3 regions of the Zoogloea sp. genome follow, and region 1 is predicted to be linked to each of the others. Evidence: predicted binding sites of a transcription regulator. Region 1 holds the regulator's gene; each other region holds the start of a gene.
The links. Region 1 encodes FNR, which switches genes on or off when oxygen is low (the NO sensors DNR and NnrR bind a similar motif). Its sites were predicted from a motif close to TTGANCTAGNTCAA; they were not measured.

Region 1 (6,446 bases):
TTCTTGCGGCGCTCGGACAGGGCTGTCTCGATGACCAGGCGGGCACTTTCCACCGACGGCGGATTAAGGTCGGACGACAGGGAGCTCGGCGTTTGCACCAGCAGCTTCTGGTTGCGGTAGTAGGCCGAGATGTGGCCGAACAGTTCGACCGCCGGCTCCGGCGTGCGGAAGGTGGGAATGCCAGCGGTTTCGAACAGTTTGCGCCCCTCGCGCACCTGTTCTTCACCCATCCAGCAGGTGAATACCGGCTTGTCGGCGGCCCGTTCGATTTCGATGACCTTTTGTGCGACCTCGGTGGGGCGGGCCATGGCCTGGGGCGTCAGGATGGTCAGCACGCCTTCGACGTTCTCGTCGGCCAGCACGATGTCGAGGGTCTTGCTGTAACGCTCGGGGTCGGCGTCGCCGATGATGTCCACCGGATTGCAGTGGGACCAGTTGGCCGGCAGGATCTCGTTGAGCTTGGCGATTGTGCCGTCGGACAGCGTGGCCAGCGGAATGCGCAGGTCGGCTGCACGGTCGGCAGCCATCACGCCGGGGCCGCCGCCATTGGTGATCACCGCCAGGCGGTTGCCACGCGGGCGGAAGTGGGAGAACAGCGCGTTGGCGGCGGCGAACAACTGGCCCATGTTGTAGAGGCGGATCACGCCGGCGCGGCGCAGCGCGGCGTCGAACACCGCGTCCTCGCCCACCGTGGCGCCGGAGTGCAGCAGTGCGGCGTGGGAGCCGGCGGGGTGGCGGCCGACCTTGATCAGCAGCACCGGCTTGACGCGGGCGGCGGCGCGCAGCGCGCTGACGAAGCGGCGGGCGTCCTTGATGCCTTCTACATATAGGAAGATGCTCTCGGTGCGGGCATCCGAGACCATGAATTCGAGAACCTCGCCGAAGTCGATGTCCACCGAGGTGCCGAGGGAGACGACCGACGAGAAACCGACGTTGTTGGGGCGCGCCCAGTCGAGGATCGCCGAACAGAGGGCGCCGGACTGGGAGATCAGGCCGATCGAGCCCTTGATGGCGCCGCCGTGGGCGAAGCTGGCGTTGAGGCCGAGTTCGGGGCGCAGCACGCCCAGACAGTTGGGGCCGAGCAGGCGGATGCGGTGGCGTCGGGCGTTTTCGACGGTGTTCTTCTCGAGCATGCGGCCGCGCGGGCCGGCGTCGGAGAAACCGGACGGGAGCACCACCACAGACTTGCAGCCGGCGCGCCCACAGGCGTCGACGATGGCCGGCACGCGGTCGGCCTTGGTGGTGATGACTGCCAGGTCGAGGCGCTGGGGGATGTCCTCGACGCTCTTGTAACAGGGGACGCCAAGCACCTGGTCGTACTTCGGGTTGACGGTGAACAGCTTGCCCTTGAAGCCGGCCTCCAGCATGTTGCGTACGAGAATGTTGCCGAGGGACAGCTCTCTTTCGCTGGCGCCGATGATGGCCACCGAGCGGGGCTCGAAGAGGGGCGTGAGGTAGTGCTGTTCGTTCATGATGGGTACTCGGGTGAGTGCGGGTCGTGCGGCTATTGGGTTGCCGTTGCCACGTGGCTTCGGGTCGTCTGGGGCCGGGGCGGATTTTACCCTGCGCAGGTGATCCTGGTATTGGTAAACCTACTGATTTATTGCGCCGCACAACGAAAGCTGTGATCTAGATCAAATGGTGTGAATTCAAATTGTTGCGCGCCTGCAACGCTTACCCTGGAGGCATGCGCCAGGATCGGGCCGGGCTTGCTGGACAGGGGGGAGGTGGGGGTGGGCAGGTAGGCACGAATTTCGGCGGACATTAAAATCCGTGCCAATTAATGTTTGACGGCATCGCGATAGGTGTGTACTATTCGCGGCTCTCGGGGTGTAGCGCAGTCCGGTAGCGCGCTTGCTTTGGGAGCAAGATGTCGGGAGTTCGAATCTCTCCACCCCGACCAAAGCTTGACCCGGGTGCCCACGGCGAACTGCCCGTAGCTCAACTGGATAGAGCACCGGCCTTCTAAGCCGGGGGTTACAGGTTCGATTCCTGTCGGGCAGGCTCTTTAAAAGGTTCTAGATCGGCGATTTCGATCGGCGGTCATCAGTGGCGGCATTAGCTCAGTTGGTAGAGCACTGGATTGTGATTCCAGGTGTCACCGGTTCGATCCCGGTATGTCGCCCCAAGTATCAAGAAAACCCGCTGATTCGTCAGCGGGTTTTTTCGTTTACGGCCTTCAGCTTGCTTGCAGGTGAGCGGGCCGCTTTTCCGTTCTTGTCCTCTCAAGCTGCCTCTCTCGCCGCCGTTAATCAGCCACTACAGTCTGCCTGCTCCAAAGAGTCCGTATGAACGCGCCAGAACCGAATTTCCAAGGGATTACCCTGCGGACAGGTGAGCTTGCCCGCATCGTCCGCGTCAATGAGGAGATCAAGGCCGTTGTGGCGACGGCCTTTCGTATCAACCTGATGGCGCTCAATGCGATCTTCCTCGCCAAGCGGGCAGGCAATGCGGCGCTTGGCTTCGGCGTGCTGTCCAACGAGCTGCGCCGGTTTGCGCAGGATCTGACCCGTCACATGGCATCCCTGCGCGAAATGACTTCCGGTTCGGTGGGTAGCGTTACCGGCGTCGTCCAGCAGCAGCGCATCGCACGCATCCTGGCTGACGCGCTCAAGCTCAGCGGTGAAGGTGTGCCGGGGGCGAGGGAAGCCCGAAGGCGTGGTGCAGCCCGGTTGGCCGAGCAGCAGAGCCGCCTCCGGGGGCTTGACCTGCGGTTGCGTGCGGCTGTCGAGGAAACCCAGCAGCTGGTTGAGCTGGGTGGTGTTCTGGCCCGATCGGCCAAGATCGAGGCGGCTTATGGCGGCGGCTTCAGTGCAGCATTGATGCAGGTGTCGACGGATTTTGCCGAGGTGATCGCCCAGATCAAGCGGTCACTCGAGGTTCTTGGCAAGGAACGCCTCGTAAAGGATTAGGAAACCCATGAAACAGGCCCATTGCATCTACCAGGACGAGGAACACCGCTGGCTGGCGATCGCGCGGGATGCCACCAAGCCCGGTTACATCATCGATACCAATGAATACGTGGTGGTTCACGGCGATGAAGCCCTGCTGTGCGATCCGGGTGGCATCGAGATCTTTCCGGCGGTCTTTTCGGCCTTGTCGGCGGAGTGTGATCCGACAAGGCTGGCGGGGATCTTCGCGTCCCATCAGGATCCGGACATTATTTCCTCGCTGGCCTTGTGGCTGGAGTTCAAGCCTGATCTGAAGTGCTACACCAGCTGGTTGTGGCAGAGCTTTCTGCCTCATTTTGGCGGGCAGGACTCGACCTTCGTGCCGATCCCCGATCAGGGCACGACGATTCGTCTCGACGGCTTGGAACTGCAGGCTATTCCGGCCCATTACCTGCACTCGTCCGGCAATTTCCACCTGTACGATCCGAAGGCCAAGATCCTCTTTTCCGGCGATGTCGGCGCGGCCTTGCTGCCAGCGGATAACAACGATCTGTACGTCCAGGATTTTTCCCGCCACATCCGCCATGCGGAGGGCTTCCACAAGCGCTGGATGGGTTCGGACCGGGCCAAACGCGACTGGTGCGAGCGGGTCTCCCGCCTGGAGATCGACATGCTGGTGCCGCAGCATGGGGCCATCTACCAAGGGGCGGACGTGCAGCGTTTCATCAACTGGTTTGCCGCGCTGGAAGTCGGCGTGCTGCGCAGCTAAAGTGTCGCGGCCCCGCTTTTGCGGGGCCCGCCGGCAGCCGGGGCGCCGCGGCGGAAACACGGAGGCGCGGCATGTATCTGGCTCTCAAGCATTTTCACATTACCTGCGTGGTGCTCAGCGGTTGCGGCTTCGCGTTGCGGGGCTGGTGGTCGCTGAGCGGCTCACCGCTGCTGCAGGCCCGCCTGACGCGGGTACTGCCTCATCTCGTCGATTCCTGCTTGCTGGGGAGCGCGCTCGGCCTGGCCTGGATGGCGGCGCAGTATCCCTTCGTCCATGCCTGGCTGACCGCCAAGGTGCTCGGCTTGCTCGTCTATATCGGGCTGGGGAGTGTAGCGCTGAAGGCGACGCGCCCGCGCGCTCAGCGGGCTATTGCCTTGCTTGGCGCGCTGGCGACCCTGTCGTGGATCGTGTCGGTGGCGGTCAGCAAGAACCCGCTTGGCTGGCTGGCCTGGCTGTGAGGCCAGTCGCCGCCGTCAGGCGGCGTGGTGGTTGAGCAGGCGTTTCAGGCCCGGCGTGTCGAGAATGCGGATGTGCTTCTGCTGGACGGCAACGAGGCCTTCTTCCTGGAAGCGGGAGAAGGCGCGGGACACCGTTTCAAGCTTGAGGCCGAGATAGGAGCCGATTTCGTCGCGCGTCATGCGCAGGTGGAACTCGGACGGCGAGAAGCCCCGCGCTGTGAAGCGTTGGGACATGTTCAGCAGGAACGCCGCCAGGCGTTCCTCGGCGCGCATCGAGCCGAGCAGCATCATCACGCCATGATCGCGGACGATCTCGCGGCTCATGATCTTGTGGAACTGGTGTTGCAGGCTCTCTACCTCCCGTGACAGCTCTTCGAGCCGGTTGAACGGGATCACGCAGACCTCGCTGTCTTCCAGCGCGATGGCGTTGCAGGAGTGGTGTTCGGTGCTGATGCCGTCCAGGCCCAGCACTTCGCCGGTCATCTGGAAGCCGGTCACCTGGTCGCGCCCATCCTCGAGAATCACGTCGGTTTTGAAGGAGCCGGCGCGGATCGCATAGATCGCCTCGAAAGAGTCGCCGGAGCGGTAGAGGTGCTGCTGCCGCTTGATCTTGCGGCGGCTGCCGACGAGCTCGTCGAGCTGGTCGATCTCATTGGGGTCGAGGCCGAAGGGAAGACACAATTCCCGCAGGTTGCACTGGGAGCAAGCGACCTTGATGTCCACGACCGTCACCGGAATCACCGATTTCATCTGCACGCGCAATCACCTGAACTGGAAGGATTTACCAACGTTTGGGGCCCTTTGATCCACGTCAATACTGTTTTGGATCGATTCTGCGATCGTTCCGCGCAACCAACAGAAGTGCACCATGAACACGACACAAAAAGACCTGATATTCGATCCCGAGCTCATTCGCAAGTTTGATGTGAATGGCCCGAGGTATACGTCCTACCCGACCGCGGATCGCTTCGTCGAGGCGTTCAACTCCGAAGCCTTGAGCGACTGGCTCGGGAGACGCACCGTCGGCGGAATCGGCAAACCGCTCTCATTATACTTCCACATCCCTTTCTGCAATACGATCTGCTACTACTGCGCGTGCAACAAGATCATCACCAAGGATCATGGTCGCTCCGCCAAGTATCTGGATTATCTCGAAAAAGAAGTGGACATGCAGGCGGCCAGGCTCGATGGGCCGCGGGAAGTCCTGCAGTTGCATCTGGGCGGTGGCACCCCGACCTTCCTGTCCCACGACGAACTGCGTCGCCTGATGGGCATGGTCCGCAAGCACTTCACGCTGGTGCCGGACGGTGAGTATTCCATCGAGGTGGATCCGCGCAAGGTGGATGAAGCCACCGTCGCGCTGTTGGCTGAACTGGGTTTCAACCGCATGAGCGTCGGCATCCAGGATTTCAACCCGGATGTGCAGAAGGCGGTCAACCGCGTTCAGAGCGAGGAAGAAACCAAGCTGGTGATCGACGCGGCGCGGGCCCATGGCTTCAAGTCGGTCAGCGTGGACCTGATCTATGGCCTGCCCAAGCAGAACGTCATCAGCTTCAACCGTACCCTCGAGCAGATCCTGGCCCTGTCGCCGGATCGCCTGTCGATCTATAACTACGCGCACCTGCCGAGCCTGTTCAAGCCCCAGCGCCGCATCATCGACGCGCAGCTGCCGTCGGGCGAAACCAAGCTGCAGATTCTGCAACTGGCGATCCGCCGCCTGACCGAGGCTGGCTACGTGTATATCGGCATGGATCACTTCGCCAAGCCGGACGACGAGCTGACCACGGCCCAGCGCCAGGGGCGCCTCCACCGCAACTTCCAGGGTTATTCCACCTACGCGGAGTGCGACCTGCTGGCCTTCGGCGTGTCGGCGATCGGCAAGGTCGGGCCGACCTACGCGCAGAACGTGAAGACGCTCGACGAGTACTACGACATCATCGACACCGGTCGCCTGCCGGTGCTGCGCGGCATCGAGCTGACGCCGGATGACCTGCTGCGGCGGGCGATCATCCAGGCGCTGATGTGTCACTTCGAGCTGTCCATCGAGTCCATTGAGATTGCCCACCTGATCGACTTCAACAAGTACTTCGCGGCCGAACTCGCCGACCTGCGCGAGATGGAGAAGGGCGGCCTGTTGAAGATCGACAGGCAGTGGATCACCGTGCTGCCGGCGGGCCGCATGCTGGTACGCGCCATCGCGATGGTCTTCGACAAGTATCTGCGTGCCGATCGGGAGCGTACCCGTTACTCGAAGGTGATCTGAACTTCCGGCCGGCTGGCCGCTCCGAGGCGAGCGGGCTAGAATGCCGAGCCATGTGTTGGAACGCG
Region 2 (6,446 bases), on a different contig from region 1:
GCGAGGGCGAACCAGGCTGTACCCGCGTGCTTGCGCTGGGCTTCCGGCTTGAAGGCCACCGGCCAAAGGGCACGCAGGACCAACAGCCAGCCGGCCAGCACCAGCGCCAGCCCGGCAACCCGCAGCGCTGGAGTGGCGACGAACAGGCCGGCGTCGAACAGCAGCCAGCCGGCAACCAGCAGCCGCCACGGCAGGCGCGCCACCGCGCCGGGCGTGTCGGGCATGCCCTGCCAGCGCGGCATGGCGGTCAGCAGGAAGCCGAACACGAAGAACGGGAAGATGCCGTAGGCGGCCCACAGGCCGTGTACCCAAGCCGGCGGCCACGGCCAGGCGGGGGGCGGTAGAAGGCCGTTGCGGGCCAGTAGTTCCCACGCCCACGGTGCGAAGGCCAGCAGGGTCTGCACGGCGCCGGCCAGGAACATCGACCGGTGGGGGGCGGCGAAGAGGACCGCGGTACCCGACGTGGGGGGCTCGGCGGTGGGTTGAGGTGCGGCACCCGTGGGGCGCGCCTGCAATGAAATGGGCTTATCCATAAAGGGGTAAGGACTCCGTACAGAGGTTTCCGGGCGGACAGAGAGGGTTAGAATCTGGTGTTGTACTTCGCCCAACACGAGAATCCGCGCCATGTCCACCGACAAGATCGATATTCCCGGCCTGCTCAGCCGGATGCCCCTGTTCAGCGCACTGGCGCCGGAGGATCTGGCCCAGCTGGCGGCGGCGACGCGGGAGAAGCGCCTGCAGAAGGGCGACCGCCTGTTCCAGCGCGGCGATCTGCCGAAAGGCTTCTTCCTGGTGGTGTGGGGACAGATCAAGCTGGCCTTCACGTCCGCCCAGGGCAACGAGAAGGTCGTCGAGATCCTCGGGCCGCTGCAGAGCTTCGGCGAGGCGGTGATGTTCCTCGACCAGCCCTATCCGGTGCTCGGTGAGGCGCTGGCCGACACGCTGGTGCTGCACATCGGCGCGTCGGCGGTGTTCGAGCAGATCGAGCAGGACCCGCGCTTTGCGCGCAAGCTGCTGGCCGGCATGTCGATCCGCCTGCACACCATGGTGCGGGACGTCGAGTCCTACGCGCTGCGCTCGTCCACCCAGCGGGTCATCGGCTACCTGCTGCAGCTGGCTGAAAGCGCGCCCTGCGCGCCGAAGGACGGCACCCACAACGTCGAGTTGCCGACCAGCAAGCAGGTCATCGCGTCGCGCCTGAGCCTGACGCCGGAGACGCTGTCGCGGATCTTCCATGAGCTGTCCGACGCCGGTCTGATCTCGGTGCAGGGCAAGCACATCGTGATTCACGACGCCGCCCGCCTGGCCGAACACGACTGAGGCCGCCGCCCGCCGCTCAGGCCGCGGCGTGGCGGATGTGGATCGCGAATTCGCCATCGCTGTTCATCTCGGTGCGATGGGTGTAGCCGTTGCGCCGCAGAATGTCGTATAGCGGCGTCGGTTCCCGGTAGATCAGCAGGATCACCTCGCCGCCCGGTGGCAGGGTGTCGAGGGCTTCGAGGGTCAGGTTGAGGGGCTCCGGCGGCATCAGGCCGCGGGCGTCGACGATGACGGGGGGCAGGGCATCGGTCATGGTGTTTCTCCGCTTGGGGGCAGCTCAGGGGGCATGACAGATTGGCCCCTGCTGGAAACGCAAGCCTTGACCGCGCTCAAGCGGCAGATCGCTCGCGTGGCGGAGCGCACGGGCGGTGGTGTGCCCAGAATGGTACATTCCGCGCCTTGTGCAGCGAGAGCCGACGATGAGGGAAGGTAGCGTAGTGGTCGCCGCGGTGCTGATTACGGGCGTGGTGGCGTATTGGTCCACGCATGGTGGCGTGGACAACTGGCGGGAGGCCGAGCCCCGCGAAGAGGCGCCGGTGGCCGCAGAGGCGGTCCGGCGAGCCGCGCAGCCCGAGCCCGCGGCACCGGTCACCGGGAGCCCTGACATTCCGGAGAATCTGGATGCCGCCGGAAAGGCGGCGGTGTGCGCTGAACTGCTGGAAGTCATCCGCGGCGCGGATGCCGCGCTGCGTGATCCCCGCTCAAAGGCGGCCATCGAGCAACTGACGGCGCAGCGGCAGGCCCATCAGGCCAAGCGTGCGGGTCTGGGCTGTTGAGGAGGCCGGCACGGCTCTGGACTAGTGGCTGGTGCCTTCCGAGCGCTGGATCTTGTTGAACAGGTTGTACTTGCCGATCGGCTTCGAGGCCGGCAGCCGCTTGATCTCCTTGAAAGTCTTGGCGTCGAGGAAGATCAGCGCACCCTCCTTCTCCATCAGGCTGGCGATCACGTAGCGGCCGTTGCGGTCGAATTCCACGTGGGCAAAGGTCTTGCCCGGTTCGGGGCGGACTTGGGCGACGACCTGCAGGCTCTGCTTGTCGATGACCTGCAAGGTGTCTCTTGCGGTTGGGCTCATCATCGAGTCGACCCATGCGTAGGGGCTGTTCTCATGGCTGCGCAGGAAGAAGCCGGGCCCCAGCGTGGGGATGGTGGCGACGGTCTGCCAATTCTGCATGTCGATGACGCTGACCCGTGCGTCCTTCAGGTTGGTGCTGGCCACGACGCGATGGCCGTCCCGTAGCCAGGAAATGCCGGAACCCAGGTGCGGCATGCCGGGCAGATCCAGGTTGCTGATTGGTCGGCGCACATCGAGATTGACCACCTTGCCGTGTCCGTCCCGGCTGGCACCGACCACGTTGGTGTAGTCCTGGGTGAAGAAGAAGTCGTCGAGGGGCTCTTCCAGCAGCGTGCGGCGCGGGTTGAGGTAGCCGGGCGTGGCGATCGCCTCGCCCATCTTGTAGTCGTGCACGTAGCCATCGTGGAAAGGCTTGGCGGCCGGGTCGTAGGAGATTTCCCAGATCTCCGGCAAGTCTTTCAGGCCGACCACGAAGCTCTTGCGCGGCGCGGCGTCGTATACCGCGGAGATGCGTGAAGCGGCGTCGCCCTTCAGGTTGCGGCCGTCGATGAGCTTGAGCAGCTTGAGGTCGGCGTCGAAGATGGCCAGGTTGCCGGGTAGGTAGTTGGCCACCGCCACGTAGCGCCCGTCGCTGGATACGGCTGCGTTGCGGGTGTTGAGGCCGGCGCGCACTTCGGCGACGACCTTCAGGTTCCAGATGTCGAACTTGCTGACCCAACCGTCGCGGGACGCGAAGAACACGTAGCGCCCATCTGGCGTGAACTTGGGGCCGCCGTGCAGCGCGTAGCGGGACGGGAATCGAAAGATGCGCTCCATGCGGTCGCCGTCGAGCACGCTCACGTGGTGGTCGCCGGCCTCGACGACGATGAACAGGTTCATCGGATCGGCCTTCGCCACATCACCCTGGCGGGCGTCCGGCAGGCTGCCGGGCGGGAAGGGCTCAACGCGTGAGGCCCGGATGTCGGCGGCGCTCCAGGTGGGCGCGGGGCTGACCGGCGAGTAGATCCAGTCGGCGAGGGCGTCGATCTCGGCGGCGGACAGCACCGCCGAGAAGGGCGGCATCTGCGTCGCGGTGCGTCCGTCGCGGATCGTTGCGACGGCGTCCTTGCGTTTCAGGCGCTCAAGGCTCTCCGGTAACAGGGCTGGCCCCATCGCGCCCAGTCGGCTGGTGCCATGGCAGCTGGCGCAGTGCTGGGCGAAGAGTTCCGGTGCGCCGGCCCGGGCCGGCAGGGTGGTGAAGGCCAGCGCGGCGAGGGCGATGGTGGGGATGAGACGCTTGATCATGGTGCTACGGTCCCTTGTGGGGGCGAATTCATTCGCCCGCGGACTTCGTTCAGCCGACTCTGGGCGAATGAATTCGCCCCTACGGCTTACAGTGTCAGGCCACGGACTGCAGCCGGACCCATGGCTTCACTTCCAGGCGCTCGCCGTCGGCGACGCCGATCTCGGCATTGTCGAGATAGCAGCCGGGGTCTTCCTGCCATGGGTCGCCGGTCAGTTGCTGGGCCCGCACGCGGGTATTGCCGTTGCAGATGGACAGGTAGCGGCAGTCGGCGCAGCGCCCCTTGACCGGCCGCGGCGACTGCTTGAGGCCAGCCAGCAACGGGTCGGACAGGTCGGTCCAGATGTCGCCGAAGCTGCGCTCGCGGACGTTGCCGAGGGTGTGGTGCCACCACATGGTGTCCGGATGGACGTTGCCCAGGTTGTCGATGTTGGCCACGTTGACGCCGCTGGAGTTCCCGCCCCATTGCCGCAGCTTGGCTTCCACATGGGCCGCGTGCTGCGGGAAGCGCCGTTGCACCCAGTGCAGGAAGAAGGGGCCGTCGGCGTCGTTGTTGCCGGTGGTGAAGTCCTTGTCGAGGCCGCGCCGTTCGCAGTCCCAGGCCGTGTCGAACAGCAGATCCATCGCCTTGCGGGTGAGGATGTGGTGGGCATCGTCGGCGCGGTTCTTGTTACCGCGCCCGGCGTAGTTGAGGTGCGAGAAGTAGAAGCGGTCGATGCCTTCATCCTCCACCAGTTGCAGCACGGCGGGCAGGTCGGTGGCGTTGTCCTGGGTCATCGTGAAGCGCACGCCGATTTTCACGCCGAGCTCGCGGCACAGGCGCAGGCCGGCCAGCGAACGCTCGAAGGCGCCGTCGAGGCGACGGAACTTGTCGTGGGTCGCGCGGATGCCGTCCAGGCTGACGCCGACGTAGTCGAAGTCCACGGCGGCGATCGCATCGATATTGTCTTTGTCGATCAGCGTGCCGTTGGACGACAGGCCGACGTAGAAGCCCATCGCTTTGGCACGGCCCGCGATCTCGAAGATGTCCGGCCGCAGCAGGGGCTCGCCACCGGAGAGGATCAGCACCGGCACGCGGAAGGCTTTCAGGTCGTCCATCACGTGGAAGACCTCCTGCGTGTCGAGTTCGCCGGCGAAGTCCTTGTCGGCGGAAATCGAGTAGCAGTGCTTGCAGGTCAGATTGCAGCGGCGAATCAGGTTCCAGATGACCACCGGCCCCGGTGGCGAGCGGCGCGGGCCGAGGGGCGTGGGGGTGGCGATCTCGCGGATATAGCTCGAAATGCGGAACATGGCCTCACCTTCCGAAGGGTTTTGGGCATTGTCCCCGTGGGGAGGGGCCCCCGGCCTTGATGGGTATCAACCGGGCATCTGCATGTGAGGCGGATCTACGTTTGCCACTGCTTCTATATGTATAGGAGCTGCATCTGGTGTGGCGAGCCGCATGATAATCACCGGGCAGGGCTGACAGAATGGCTCGACTGCAATCCGCTCCGAATCGATTGAGAGAATCCCCTATATGGCTGTCATTCATCCCGAAGGCTGGCGCGAGTTGAAGGCCAGTGGCGCCGCCCAGCGCGAAATCGAAACCCTGGCGATTCTTGCCGCGGAGTTGGACGACACTTACACCGTTTATCACGGCGTGCACTGGACGCGGGTCCAGCAGGGTAATTACGCCATCGTTGGCGAGATCGATTTCGCGATCGTCGGGCCGACCGGCAAGCTGCTGCTGATCGAGCAGAAATCCGGCTTCCTGGCCGAGACGCCGGAAGGCCTGGTGAAGCGCTACGCCCAGAAGGACAAGAGCGTGCCGCTGCAGCTCGCCCGGACCGTTGATGCGCTGACCCAGCGTCTGAGGGCGATCTGCGGGACGGAGTCGCCGCAGGTCGATACGCTGCTGTTCTGCCCGGACTACACTGTGAAACAGCCCGGCATCGCGGGTATCGATCCGGCGCGCATCATCGATGCGAGCAAGCGGGATTACCTGGCGCACACCGTGCGTTCCATCCTGCCGGCGCGGGGCGAATCGGTTCTCTATAAGGACAAGCTGCACCGCTTCCTGGGTGACGTGCTGCAACTGGTGCCGGAAGTGCATGCGGTCGTTGGCGAGGCGCATGCACTATATACCCGGCTGGCCGGCGGTTTAGCGGAGTGGGCGCGGCGCATCGAGTGCGAGCCCTTCCGCCTGCGTGTGATCGGCACCGCCGGCTCGGGCAAGACCCAGCTGGCGATGGCGGTCTATCGGGATGCGCTCGCTGCCGGGCGCAAGCCGCTCTATATCTGTTACAACCGGCCGCTGGCCGACCACATCGCGCTGATCGCTCCGCCGGGCGGTCAGGTTCTCACTTATCACCAGCTGGCGGATCGTGTCTGTCAGGCGGCCGGCGAAGTGCCGGATTTCAGCCGTGAGGGCGCGTTCACCCGGCTGGAAGGCTTCCTGGACAAGTATGTTCCGGATGAGGCCGATTGTTTCGACGAGATCATCATCGACGAAGGGCAGGACTTCCATGCCCGCTGGGCCGACAATCTGCTGCGCTTCCTGCGCCCTGGTGGTCGCGCCTGGTGGCTGGAAGATCCGATGCAAAACCTCTACGGCCTGCCGCAGGTCCGGCTGCCGGGCTGGGTGACCCTGCGTTCGGACATCAATTACCGCAGCCCGAAAGACATCCTCGCGTCCCTCAATCTATTGCTGCCGCTGGAACATCCGGTCGAGGCTGGTAGTCCGCTGAGTGGGTCGGACATCGAGATCCTGATCTACACGACGCCCGACGAAC
Region 3 (6,446 bases), on a different contig from region 1:
GGAGAAGTCGGTGTTCCTGATACCGCAGTAGAGAAACGCACAGATGAATCAAAGAACGATGGCTCCGAACCAGCTTTCCTCCACGCCCTGGTACAAGGAGCGCTGGACCTGGTTGCTGATGCTGATGCCGGTGACGGCCATCATTGGTGGCAGCATCACCATGTGGCTGGCCGTGACGTCCTTCGACGGCATGGTTGCCGACGATTATTACAAGCAGGGGCTGGCGATCAACCAGACCCTTGCCCGCGCGACAGCTGCTGCCAGCCAGGGGTTGAAAGCCGAGGTCCGTTTCACGGCAGATGGCCTGTCTGTGACGCTGCAGGCGAAGTCGGGCGTGGAATTGCCGGCCCGTTTGCTGGTTACTCTGGCCCACCCGACCCGTGGTGGCCTGGATCAGCAGATCGTCCTGGAGCGCAGCGCCGGCGGCTACCAAGGGCGCATCCAGAGCGAGCTGGTGAGTGCCCACTGGAAGGTGTTAATAGAAGATGAGTCCCGCAGCTGGAGGCTGTCAGGGGCCGCATTCCTCCCCACAGAGACGGAGATCCGGATCGATTCAGCGGATCTGAAACCTGTTGATTGACATGGAGGAAGTCATGGCCTGGAAGGAATTGTTCGGTAGCGACATCGGCCTGCTGAGCTTGTTCACGATTGGGTTCGTCATTGTGATGGCTGGGTATCTGTATCGTTTTGCCAAGCGGCACATTGCGGAAGACGAACGACATTCTCATTCCTAGCTGACTGACGCGGGCCCTTTGGGGCCCGCATTTATTTGGGGAGCTTGAGCATGCTGAAACTGATCCAGGTTCTATGGCCTTCGTTCTTGGTGGCGGGCGTGGCCGAGATCATCTTTTTCACCGTCGTTAATCCACAGGAGCTATACCTGTTAGGCGAGCCGGTGCACTTTTCCCCGACAGCAACGTATTCGATCGGATTCTTCGGTTTCTGGCTTGTTTGTGCCGCTTCCAGTCTCACCACCCTGTTTTTCCAGCAGACGGCGGCCGAGATCAACAGCACTGAGACGGATTGATTCGGGATTTTCCCCGGGGCAGGGGGCGCCGACCCAAGTAAAAAAAGAGGCTGCGCAGTTTTGCGGGGCCTCTTTTTTGTTGGTGCAAAACTTCGCGTGGCGCCGGGATTTCAGCGATAGACCAGCACCGGGATCTTGCTGTGGGTCAGTACCTTCTGGGTCTCGCTGCCCAGTAGCAAGCCGCTCAGGCCGCGCCGGCCGTGGGACGCCATGAAGATCAGGTCGCAGGCGTTGCGCTCGGCTGCCTCGATGATTGCCTCGTAGGGAACCTCGCTGACGAGGGTATCCCCGCTTGATTCAACGCCGGCGGCTTCCGCACTGGAGCGGGCGCGGGACAGGATCGCCTCCGCTTCCGCAGCGGCAGCACGACTGAACTGTTCGGGGGTGGTCGGGTCTATCAGGGCGCCTTCGCCATAGATGGGCATCGGAAAGTCCGGCTGGGCATAGAAGAAGGTGATACGGGCACCAGCTTCCTTGGCGAAGCTCACGGCCCTGACCACGGTGGAGTCGGAGAGTTCGGAGCCATCGGTTGGTACCAAAATGTTCTTGAACATGGTGTCGATCCTGTCGGGAACTGGGTGTCCCATTATAAAACGCAGTCTGATCGGGGGCGGCTTGACGAATATCAACGGTCCCGTTCCCTCGCAGGATCACGATTCCTGCAAGCACAAGATTTCGCCGATCCGGTGCATGATGCCGGTGGCTAATTTATTTTGCATGAAAGGAGTCGTGAGTCATGCCCCGTCGCGAACCCGCAGCACCGCTCGATCTAGCCCGCAAGTCGCTGAGACAGTTGCACGACTCGGTCGAGTCCTCGATCGATCCCCTTGGCATGGCCGCACCGCTGGTTCATGCACAACTCGCTTGGTCTGCCCATCCCCAGGAACTGGCCGAGGCGATGACCCGCGTATCGGGCAGCCTGTGGGCGCTGCAATGGCATACATGGCGCCGTCTGCTCGGCCTGCCCAGCGAGGACCCCGTTCGTCCCCACGCGGACGACAACCGCTTTTCCGATCCGGCCTGGGCCGAGTCACCTAGCTGGGATCTGCTGAAGGAGTGGTACCTGGTCATGACCCACCATGTCCAGGACATGCTCTACGACACCCCGGGGCTGTCCCAGAAGGAGCGCCGCCGGGCTGCGTTCTGGTGGCGGAAATGGCTCAACGCGGTGGCGCCCTCGAACTTCTTCTGGATGAACCCGGTGGCAATGCGGCTGGCCGTGGAAACCAGGGGTGAGAGCGTCATGCGCGGATTCCGGAACTTCCTCGACGATCTAGAGGCTGGCAACATCCGGATGACCGATCCCGGCGATTTCACTGTTGGCCAGAACCTGGCCACTACGCCAGGCAAGGTTGTCTTCCGCAACCGTCTGTTGGAAGTCCTGCATTACACGCCGACCAAGCCACAGGTGTACCGGACGCCCATCGTGATCGTTACGCCGTGGATCAACAAGTTCTACATCCTGGACCTGAACCCCAAGAAAAGCATGATCCGCTACCTGCTGGATCAGGGCTTCGATGTCTTCATCACCAGCTGGAAGAACCCTGGGTCGGAAATGCGGGATGTCACTTTCGACGACTATCTGGTCGAAGGGGTGCAGGCCCTCGTCGATACCGCCCGCGGCATGACCGGTTCGCCGAAGGTGCATGCGGTCGGCTACTGTATCGGTGGGACGGCCTTGAGCACCTACATGGCCTGGGCAAACCGCCATTTCGCTGCCGAGGACGTGCCTGTGTCCCACTGGACGCTGTTCACGACCCTGGTCGATTTCCACAAGCCGGGCGATATCGAAGTCTTTGTGGACGAAGGCAGCATCCGCTTCATCACGCAGAACATGGAGCGCAAGGGCTACCTGGATGGCGCGGAGATGGCCTCCGCGTTCCGCTTGCTCCGCTCGAACAGCCTGATCTGGCACTACGTCGTGCATGGTTGGCTGTATGGGGAAACGCCGCCGCCGTTCGACGTGCTGTACTGGAACATGGACACCACACGCATGCCCTACGCGATGCACGCCTGGTATCTGCGCGAGCTGTACCTGCACAACCGCCTGATCGACAAGGACAGCCTCACTGTCGCGGGCGAACCCATCGACCTCGGCGCCATCACCCAGCCCGTCTATGCGGTGTCGGCCGAGGACGACCATATCGCTCCGTGGAAGCAGACCTTCCGCACCATGAACTACGTCGGGGGCACGAAACGTTTCGTGCTGTCCAGCTCCGGGCACATCCTCGGCATCGTCAATCCACCGGTCAAGCCGCCCAAGCGCAAGTTCTGGGTCGGGCAGGCCCGTCGCAGCGACACCGCGGAAGGCTGGTACGAAGGGGCCAAGGAGAATGCCGGCAGCTGGTGGGAAGACTGGATGGCCTGGCTCAAGCCCCAGTGCGGGGAATTGGTCGATGCGCCGCCGGTGGAGACCAAGGCCTATCCGGCGCTGGCCGATGCTCCCGGCACCTATGTGCTGGAGCACTGAGCCGGAGAGGCGTCTGACAGTATGCTTCGCCAGGCATCCAGGCGCCTGGCGAAGCTGATTGCGGCGTTGGCGGGGCTGGTGGACGGCAGGCGCTGGTAGGCCAGTGGGCGCGGCGCCAGCGATTTCAACACGTGGCGCCGGAAACTCGTCTCCGCCATCGCCCCATTGAAGAAGATCCGTGTAATGTGCGGGTGGGCTGCCAGAAAACCCGCGAAGTCGTTCGGTACGATAGTGCTGGCATCGATCCGGGTATCGAGACTGCCTTCCCGCTCACAGCACTGCAGGACATCCCACAGCGCGAAGCCGGCGGTCTCCAGGCAGCGCAGGCGCTCGGCATAGGGCAGGGTGGGATGGGCGCCGATCAGTTCTCCGAGGATGGGCCAGAACAGATTGCGCGGGTGGGCGTAGTATTGGCTGGCGCGCAGCGAGGCATCGCCCGGCATGCTGCCGAGGATCAGGGTGCGCGCCGAAGGCGCGGCAATCGGTGGAAAACTGTAAATCAGGGCCATGGTATTTCAGGCGACGCTTGCGGTGACACGCAACAGGTGCTGGAATGTTCGCCGAACAGACGTGGGTGAAAAGGCGGGTTGTCAGAAATGGTTCCAGAGTTTGCTATGAAACAGCGTGCCCATGTGCTGGTGGTGGACGACCAGGCTGACAATCTGCTGATTCTCGAGGATGTGCTGGCCGAGCATTATGAGGTCCACCCGGCCATGAGTGGCAGCGAAGCACTTGGCTTCCTGGAGGCAGGAGGGCGTGCCGACCTGATCCTGCTTGATGTGATGATGCCCGGCCTCGACGGTTTCGAGGTGTGCCGCCGGCTCAAGTCGTCAGAGACCACGCGCGGTATCCCGGTCATGTTCCTGACCGGCCTGGATCGTCCGGAAGACGAGGAGCAGGGCTTCTCCCTTGGCGCCGAGGACTTCATCCACAAGCCGATTTCTCCACCCGTCGTGCTGGCCCGGGTCCGCACCCACCTGGCCCTGTCCCGGGCCACCAAGGCACTGCAGCGCCGCAATGCGGATCTGGAGCTGCTGGTAGCGGAGCGCACCGCGGAAATCAGCGAACAGAGCCGGCGCCTGGTGGCTAGCAAGCAGGAAGTGATCGCTGCCCAGGCGGCCACTATCACCGCATTCTGTGCCCTTGCCGAAGCCCGGGACAACGAGACCGGTAACCATATCCGCCGCACCCAGCACTACGTCCGCATCCTCGCCGAGCAGTTGCAGACGCATCCCCGCTTCAGCGACAAGCTGGATGAGGAGGTGATCCAGCTGTTGTTCAAGTCGGCACCGCTGCACGATGTGGGCAAGGTGGCGACGCCCGACGCCATCCTGCTGAAGCGGGGCAAGCTGACCACCGACGAGTGGGTGATCATGAAGCAGCACTGCGAATACGGGCGCAACGCGATTCTGCAAGCTGAGCGGGCACTGGGGGGGGCGGCCGATGCATCCTTCCTGAGTTACGCCGCCGAGATCGCCTACGGACATCACGAACGCTGGGACGGCAGCGGCTATCCGCAGGGCCTCGCCGGCGACGCGATCCCGGTGTCGGCGCGCCTGATGGCGGTTGCCGACGTATACGACGCGTTGATTTCCCGGCGCGTATACAAACCCCCCTTTCCCCACGAGAAGGCTATCGAAATGATGGCGCTCGAACGGGGCAAGCACTTCGACCCGGACATCGTCGATGTGCTCCTGCGGGTGGACGGCGAGTTTGCTGCCATCGCCCGCAATTTCAGTGACGAGACGGAAGAGGACGGCCTGGCGCCGTGAGGGCGCTCAGCGTCGCTCGACACCCAGCGCGGTGAACACGGCTGCCGCCTGCAGAATGGCGATGCCGACCAGCACAGCGCCGAAATTGCCCTTGTCCATGAAGCCACCGAAGAGCAGCGGGGCGAGTGCCAGGCCTGTGTCCAGGCCAGAGTAAACAAAACCGTACACCCGCCCGAAGGCCGCCTGGCCGAAACGTGCCGTGGCTGCGCTGCGTACCAGCAAGTCCCGCGATGGTCCGGCCAGTCCCGTCAGGAAACCGATCGCCATCATCAGCGGCACGACCATGCCGATGGAGGGCCAGCCGCTGGCGAGCAGTACCGCGGCCAGTGCGGCGGCGCACAGCGCCCCGGCGATGATCCGCCCCTGACTGGCGTGGCGGGTCAGAAAACCGCCGGCCAGCACGCCCGCTGCGCCCGCCAGCAGATAGGCCGACAGGGTTCCGGCCGCTTGGCCGAGCGGCATCCCGTACATGCCCTGCATCAAGGGCGTGGCGAAGTTCTGGATCGCGCCGAAGGCCGTCGTGAGCAGCAGGAAGAAGGCGAAGCACAGCCACACGGGGCCGACTTTCAGAATCTCCAGCGTCGTCACCTTGCCGCCGGCGGTGTGTGTGACTGGCGTGCTGTCCGCGAAATGGCGTCGCCCGATGAGGAGCAGGGCGAGGGCCGGAATGGCCAGCAGGCCGGCGCCCAGCCCGGCGGCCCGCCAGCCGGCGATCGACGCGATGCCGGTCAGGAAGACCGGCGCCAGGGCCCAGCCCAGGTTGCCGGACAGGCCGTGCATGGAGAAGGCGTGGCCGAGGCGCGGTGGCGACACATTGCGGTTGAGGATGGTGAAATCGCAGGGGTGGAAGACACTGTTGCCCAGGCCGGCGATGGCCGCCACCGCGATCAGGTCGCCGAGGCCGCGGGCCTGGGACAGCCCGAGTCCGGCCAGGATGAAGCACGCGACGCCGGTGCACAGCACCCGCAGCGGGCCGAAGCGATCGACGGCGAGGCCGGCCAGGGCCTGGCCAATGCCGGAGATGACGAAAAAGACCGTCATCGTGCTGCCGATGCCTACGAAATCCAGGCCGAACTCCGGCATCAGCCACGGGAACAGCGGCGGCAGCAGGAGGTGGAAGAAGTGTGAAACGCCATGGGCGAAGCTGACCAGCGCGATGATCCGGATGTCCTGCCGG

Region 2: nirJ (heme d1 biosynthesis radical SAM protein NirJ) is a predicted target of FNR. The motif match lies at 5,022-5,035, and genes of this name have one in related genera.
Region 3: ACE3RX_RS04320 (universal stress protein) is a predicted target of FNR. The motif match lies at 1,643-1,656, and genes of this name have one in related genera.

The regions. Positions count from the first base shown of each region.
Region 1 is NZ_JAYSDK010000027.1:8,930-15,375, forward strand. Features, by position in the region: gene ACE3RX_RS15890 (GNAT family N-acetyltransferase) at 1-1,472, opposite strand, end outside; tRNA gene ACE3RX_RS15895 (tRNA-Pro) at 1,827-1,903, shown strand; tRNA gene ACE3RX_RS15900 (tRNA-Arg) at 1,931-2,004, shown strand; tRNA gene ACE3RX_RS15905 (tRNA-His) at 2,053-2,128, shown strand; gene ACE3RX_RS15910 (chemotaxis protein) at 2,289-2,912, shown strand; gene ACE3RX_RS15915 (MBL fold metallo-hydrolase) at 2,920-3,660, shown strand; gene ACE3RX_RS15920 (SirB2 family protein) at 3,732-4,118, shown strand; gene fnr (fumarate/nitrate reduction transcriptional regulator Fnr) at 4,134-4,868, opposite strand; gene hemN (oxygen-independent coproporphyrinogen III oxidase) at 4,987-6,381, shown strand.
Region 2 is NZ_JAYSDK010000062.1:3,691-10,136, forward strand. Features, by position in the region: gene ACE3RX_RS22500 (NnrS family protein) at 1-533, opposite strand, end outside; gene ACE3RX_RS22505 (Crp/Fnr family transcriptional regulator) at 625-1,320, shown strand; gene ACE3RX_RS22510 (DUF2249 domain-containing protein) at 1,337-1,573, opposite strand; gene ACE3RX_RS22515 (hypothetical protein) at 1,740-2,096, shown strand; gene ACE3RX_RS22520 (cytochrome D1 domain-containing protein) at 2,118-3,677, opposite strand; gene nirJ (heme d1 biosynthesis radical SAM protein NirJ) at 3,772-4,965, opposite strand; gene ACE3RX_RS22530 (ATP-binding domain-containing protein) at 5,192-6,446, shown strand, end outside.
Region 3 is NZ_JAYSDK010000005.1:25-6,470, forward strand. Features, by position in the region: gene ACE3RX_RS04305 (FixH family protein) at 59-580, shown strand; gene ACE3RX_RS04310 (DUF3149 domain-containing protein) at 594-734, shown strand; gene ACE3RX_RS04315 (hypothetical protein) at 785-1,027, shown strand; gene ACE3RX_RS04320 (universal stress protein) at 1,138-1,581, opposite strand; gene ACE3RX_RS04325 (PHA/PHB synthase family protein) at 1,860-3,497, shown strand; gene ACE3RX_RS04330 (DNA-deoxyinosine glycosylase) at 3,479-4,006, opposite strand; gene ACE3RX_RS04335 (HD domain-containing phosphohydrolase) at 4,112-5,269, shown strand; gene ACE3RX_RS04340 (MFS transporter) at 5,276-6,446, opposite strand, start outside.